2 regions of the Clostridium sp. 001 genome follow, and region 1 is predicted to be linked to the other one. Evidence: a T-box and tRNA genes for the amino acid it is inferred to sense, from the RefSeq annotation. Region 1 holds a T-box; the other holds one or more tRNA genes.
What was found. A T-box is a leader RNA that pairs with one kind of tRNA and senses whether it is charged. The one in region 1 lies ahead of ileS (isoleucine--tRNA ligase), so its partner is inferred to be a tRNA-Ile.

Region 2: it has a tRNA-Ile gene. The T-box ahead of ileS (isoleucine--tRNA ligase) is inferred to sense a tRNA for this amino acid. The anticodon was not compared.

The regions. Positions count from the first base shown of each region.
Region 1 is NZ_CP020473.1:2,521,602-2,524,919, reverse strand. It holds gene ileS (isoleucine--tRNA ligase) at 1-1,706, opposite strand, end outside; T-box leader at 1,813-2,047, opposite strand; gene B5S50_RS11790 (ISNCY family transposase) at 2,257-3,318, shown strand, end outside.
Region 2 is NZ_CP020473.1:2,184,720-2,188,037, reverse strand. It holds rRNA gene B5S50_RS10125 (23S ribosomal RNA) at 1-1,017, shown strand, start outside; rRNA gene rrf (5S ribosomal RNA) at 1,196-1,312, shown strand; tRNA gene B5S50_RS10115 (tRNA-Ile) at 1,318-1,394, shown strand; tRNA gene B5S50_RS10110 (tRNA-Ala) at 1,398-1,473, shown strand; tRNA gene B5S50_RS10105 (tRNA-Asn) at 1,528-1,602, shown strand; gene fusA (elongation factor G) at 1,988-3,318, shown strand, end outside.

The sequences.
Region 1 (3,318 bases):
CTATCAAACAATACAGTAGATATAGCCATAAGCGTATAGAACCATCCTCTAGTCTGGTCTACTGCCTCAGATATAAATTGTGCAGGGAAATTTTTCTCAAAAACTTCTTTATTCTCAAAAGGATAATGATGCTGTGCAAAAGGCATTGAACCTGAATCAAACCAGCAATCAATTACTTCTGATACTCTCTTCATTTCTTTTCCACAATGAGGACACTTTAATTTAACTCTATCTATATAAGGTTTATGAAGCTCTATATCATCTGGTACATTTATTCCTTTTTCCTTCAATTCTTCAATACTTCCTATGCACTCTCTATGACCACATTCACATTCCCATATTGGAAGAGGTGTCCCCCAATATCTTTCTCTGCTAAGTCCCCAATCTATTACTCCTTCAACAAAGTTTCCAAACCTACCAGTTCTTATATTATCAGGATACCAATTTGTGTCGTTAGTATTTTTAACTAGTTTATCTCTCATTTGAGACATTCTTATAAACCAAGTGTCTCTTGGATAATATAAAAGTGGAGTATCACATCTCCAGCAGAATGGATAGGAGTGAGTAAACTTTTCTGCCTTATAAAGTATTCCTTTTTCTTTTAAATATTCTATTATTTTAGGATCAGCATCTTTTACGAAAAGACCTTTCCATGGAGTAACTTCTTCTTTATATCTTCCTTGAGTATCTACAGAATTTGTCATAGGAATATTATATTTTTTCCCTGTAATACTATCATCTTCACCAAAAGCAGGAGCTGTATGAACTATTCCAGTACCTTCTGTTAATGTTACATAATCTGCATGAACAACATAATGTGCTTTTCCTTCAAAGGATGCGAAATTGAAGATTGGTTCATAATCAAGTCCAACTAATTCTTCTCCTTTGAATTTCCTTAAGACTTCATATTCTCCCTCTAGCTTTTCTAACATAGCTTCTGCTAATATTAAATGTTGTTCTTGATTAAGAACTTCTACATAATCATAGCTTTTATTTACAGCTAATGCCATATTATTAGGAAGTGTCCAAGGTGTAGTTGTCCATGCTATCATGTATTTATCTTGGTCCTTAATTTTAAATTTAACGTATACTGATGTCTCTTTTACATCTTTATATCCTTGAGAAACTTCATGTGAAGAAAGTGCGGTTCCGCATCTAGGACAATATGGCACTATTTTATGACCTTTATATAAAAGATCTTTTTCCCATATTTTTTTGAGTGCCCACCATTCTGATTCTATGTAATCATTGTGATATGTTACATATGGATTATCCATGTCTACCCAAAATCCTAACCTGTCAGACATTTCTTTCCATTGGCTTACATAAGTAAATACACTATTCTTACATTTTTTTATAAAATCTTCTACACCGTATTTTTCAATTTGTGGTTTTCCAGAAATTCCAAGACTTTTTTCAACTTCTAGTTCAACAGGAAGTCCATGTGTATCCCAACCTGCTTTTCTCAATACTTTATATCCTTTCATAACCTTATATCTTGGTATGAGGTCTTTCATAACTCTAGTTAGAACGTGTCCTATATGAGGTTTCCCATTTGCAGTTGGAGGTCCATCGTAAAAAGTGAAGTATTCACCATCCTCATTTTCTTTAAAACTTTTTTCAACTACTTTTTTATCTTCCCATAATTTTAAAACATCCTTTTCCATCTGTACAAAACTTTTATCACTATCAATTTTTTTATACATGGATTTAACCCCTTTCTATTCTCATTGTTAAGTTTTTACTATTTTTCAATGTTTATACACCACATAATTTTTAAACTAAAAAATACACAATAAAAAAACTTCATCCAAATAGGACGAAGTTTAACTCGCTGTACCACCTATGGGTAATAAATTTAAGTACTACCATACTCTATTCTGTAACGTAGAATTACGTAAGAATTTACTAAAGCAATTATAAAAATACTGTTCAATTCTTCAACTCCCAGGTGATTTTCTTTAAGCTTTTCTATGGGTTTTCAGCACTTCCCCACTCTCTGTAAATAAAAACAAACTTAAATACTTTTCCTGTTCAATGTTTTTCAATTACTACCTGTATAATTTCCTTTTATTATATTATATGAATTTTCTATTGTCAATTTTTTTAGACAATTTTTTTTGTATTATATGATTGAATTGTGATAATGTCTTAGTATACCGCATTTGATTATGTCCCAAATAAATAAGTTTATAGTATAATAAATCCTCATGACTAAGAAGTGAGGTGGACAAAATCAGAAAGGTAGTTTTAACAATGAATGAGAATGCAAAGTATAATATAATCAAAAAATTAGTAGAGAGTAATGGTAACAAGCAAAGAGCTGCTGTACAGATTAATTGTACTGTTAGACACATTAACAGAATGATTAAAGGGTATAAGGAGCAGGGAAAAGCCTTTTTTATACATGGGAATCGCGGTAGAAAGCCTGTCCATGCTTTAGATAATTCTATAAAACAGACTATTGTTGACTTATATCGAACAAAATATGAAGGCACCAATTTAACTCATTTTTCAGAACTCTTAGAAGAATTTGAAGGAATCAAAGTTTCATCAAACACTATAAGTTCCATCCTTTTGAAGGAATTCATCCTGTCCCCTAAGGCAAAACGTTCTTCTAAGAAGGCTCTACACACTAAACTTAAAGATATGCAAAAATCTACAAAGTCAAAAAAGCAAGCTAGCGTTATTCAAAGTTCTATTCTTGCTATCGAAGATACCCATCCTAGGCGTCCCAGATGTGCCTACTTTGGAGAAATGCTTCAGATGGATGCTTCTCTTCATCCTTGGTTTGGTGGAGAAAAAAGTCAGCTCCATATAGCTGTAGATGATGCCACAGGTGATATTGTAGGTGCTTATTTCGATACCCAGGAAACCCTAAATGGCTATTACCATGTACTTGAGCAAATACTGAAAACCTACGGTATTCCTTATATGTTTTACACCGATAGGCGTACAGTTTTTGAGTATAACAAGAAAAAATCCCCTTCTATTGAAGAGGACACTTTTACTCAATTCGGTTATGCCTGCAAGCAGCTAGGAATCCAGATTAAAACAAGCAGTGTTCCCCAAGCCAAGGGACGCGTGGAACGAATGTTCCAAACACTGCAATCAAGACTCCCGATCGAATTGCGTTTAGCTGGTATAAGCACAATTGGGCAGGCAAATGAATTTTTAAACTCCTACATAAAAAAATTCAATGCTCAATTTGCTTTACCTGTTGATAATATCAAATCTGTATTCGAAGTGCAACCTGATATTGAAAAAATTAACTTAATTCTTGGTGTACTTGCTAGTAGGAAAGTAGACAATGGGAGT
Region 2 (3,318 bases), 340 kb from region 1:
GAACTTAAGCCCCAGTAAACGGCGGCCGTAACTATAACGGTCCTAAGGTAGCGAAATTCCTTGTCGGGTAAGTTCCGACCCGCACGAATGGCGTAATGATTTGAGCACTGTCTCGACAACAAATCCGGCGAAATTGAAGTGCAAGTGAAGATGCTTGCTACCCGCGATTGGACGGAAAGACCCCGTAGAGCTTTACTGCAGTTTAGCACTGAATTTCGGTATTGTCTGTACAGGATAGGTGGGAGACTAGGAAGTAGTGGCGCCAGCCATTACCGAGTCGATGTTGGGATACCACCCTGACAGTACTGGAATTCTAACCGGGCTCCATGAAACTGGAGACGGGACAATGTTAGGCGGGCAGTTTGACTGGGGCGGTCGCCTCCTAAAAAGTAACGGAGGCGTACAAAGGTTCCCTCAGAAGGGTTAGAAATTCTTCGAAGAGTGCAAAGGCAGAAGGGAGCTTGACTGCGACACAAACAAGTGGAGCAGGGACGAAAGTCGGGCTTAGTGATCCGGTGGTACCTCGTGGGAGGGCCATCGCTCAACGGATAAAAGCTACCTCGGGGATAACAGGCTGATCTCCCCCAAGAGTTCACATCGACGGGGAGGTTTGGCACCTCGATGTCGGCTCGTCGCATCCTGGGGCTGAAGTAGGTCCCAAGGGTTGGGCTGTTCGCCCATTAAAGCGGCACGCGAGCTGGGTTCAGAACGTCGTGAGACAGTTCGGTCCCTATCCGTCGCGGGCGCAGGAAATTTGAGAGGAGCTGTCCTTAGTACGAGAGGACCGGGATGGACCGACCGCTGGTGAACCAGTTGTTCCGCCAGGAGCATAGCTGGGTAGCCAAGTTGGGAAGGGATAAACGCTGAAAGCATCTAAGTGTGAAGCCCACCTCAAGATAAGATTTCCCATAGCGTAAGCTAGTAAGACCCCTCGAAGAACACGAGGAGATAGGTCAGAGGTGTAAGCAGGGTAACTTGTTAAGCTGACTGATACTAATAGGTCGAGGGCTTGACCAAATAAAAAACGAAAGAAAAAAATTTACTGTGCAATTTTGAGAGGACAGAGTTCTTCTTTAACTATAAAATTTTTATGGTTAAATTCATGTTTAGTATTGACAGTTGTTTAAAAGCACTGTATAATATAAAACTGTGATAAGAAAATTGATATAAGCTTATAGCAATTTTCAATAATAAATCTGGTGGTAATGACGTGAAGGTAACACCCCTTTCCATACCGAACAGGAAGGTTAAGCTTCACAGTGCCAATGGTACTGCAGGGGAGGCCCTGTGGGAGAGCAGGTCGCTGCCAGGTTATAAGGATCTTTAGCTCAGTTGGTTAGAGCAACCGGCTCATAACCGGTGGGTCCGGGGTTCGAGTCCCTGAAGGTCCACCATGCGGGGGTATAGCTCAGCTGGGAGAGCATCTGCCTTGCACGCAGAGGGTCAAGAGTTCGAATCTCTTTATCTCCACCAAAACGAGTAACATTTTGTTACTCGTTTTTTAAAGAAATACACTGCATAGATTGTTCCGTGGTAGCTCAATGGTTGAGCATTCGGCTGTTAACCGAAGGGTTGGAGGTTCGAGCCCTCTCCACGGAGCCATTTTTATTTTTTGAATTCATTTAATTAAGGCATTTGAAAGAAAATAACAAGTCAAAGATGCGACGAATATTTTTTATCAGACAAGGAGGAAGGTTCCGCAGATAGTGAATCTTATCTAAGGGTTCTACCGATGCAGTATGATAAAAAATAGGCTAGCATACTGATTAGTTATTTCTTTGAAAATGCCTAAAATAGATTAGTAAAAATAAACCAAAGGTAGCTCACCTTTGGTTTATTTTTTTATGGAGTGCATATTTTAGGCACTTGTTTTCATAGATAATAATATAAAAGCAAAATTATTTTGAAAATTTAATTAATTGTAGGAGGAATTTTAATTAGCAAATAGAATATATAATTAATCGAAAAGTAAGGGGAGGGATTGCTTATGAAAAAATATTCAGTAAATAATTTAAGAAATGTAGGATTTATTGGACATAGTGGTTCTGGTAAAACTACATTAACAGAAGCAATACTTTATTACACAAAAGTTGTTGATAGGTTTGGAAAAATTGAGGATGGAAGTACTGTTAGTGATTATGATATTGAAGAAAAAAAGAGAAAAATATCAATAGCTTCATCTTTAGCTTCTTGTGAATGGAAAAATACAAAGATAAATTTAGTTGATATGCCAGGATATTTTGATTTTATAGGAGAAACTATGGAAGGATTGAGAGCAGTTGATGTAGCTATAATTGTTTTATCAAGTGTATCTGGAATCCAAGTGGGAGCTGAGAAATCTTGGAGTGGTGTCAATAAAAGTAAACTTCCTAGAGCTTTTTATATAAATAAGTTGGATAGAGAAAATTCAGATTTTGATAAAACATTGGCAGAATTAAAAGAAAAGTTTGGTATGTCTGTAGTACCAATTCAATATCCTATAGGAAAGGAAAATAATTTTAAAGGAATTGTAAACGTTATTTCAGGAAAAGCTAATATAGTGAATAATAAGAACATAGTAGAAGAAACTACTATACCAAAAGATATTTTAGATAAAATCACAAAATGTAGGAATATGGTTATGGAAGCTGTGGCAGAAACAGATGAGGAACTTTTAGATAAATATTTTAGTGAGGGTACTTTAAGTGATGAAGACATTTATAAAGGATTAATAAGAGCTTGCTCAAAAGGTGAAATTACACCTGTAATGTGTGGCTCTGCTGTAAATGGAATAGGAATAGATACTTTATTAGAAGATATAATTCAATGTTTCCCATCTCCTGAAGCTTCAGAAGTAATTAATGTTAATTTAGAACAAAAATCACAGGTTGTAGTTAAAGCAGATGAAAATAGTCCTTTTTCAGCTTTTGTTTTTAAAACTATAGCTGATCCTTTTGTAGGTAAGTTATCTTTATTTAGAGTCATGACTGGTAAGCTCAAATCAGATATGACAGTATATAATGTGAAAAAAGATAAAAGTGAAAAAATAGGAACCTTATATTTTTTAAAGGGAAAACAGCAGATACCTGTGTCGGAAATAGGAGCCGGAGATATGGGCGCTGTTGCTAAACTACAATTTGCGAGCACAGGGGATACCTTATGTGACCCATCGTCTTTAGTTGCATTTAAAGCAATTGAATTTCCGGAGCCAGTAATTTCGATGGCTATGTTACCTAAATCTAAAAATGATGAGGATAAAATATTTAATGGACTAAGTAAACTGTTAGAAGAAGATCCTACTTTTAAAATATCTAGAGATGTAGAAAATGCAGAGACTAT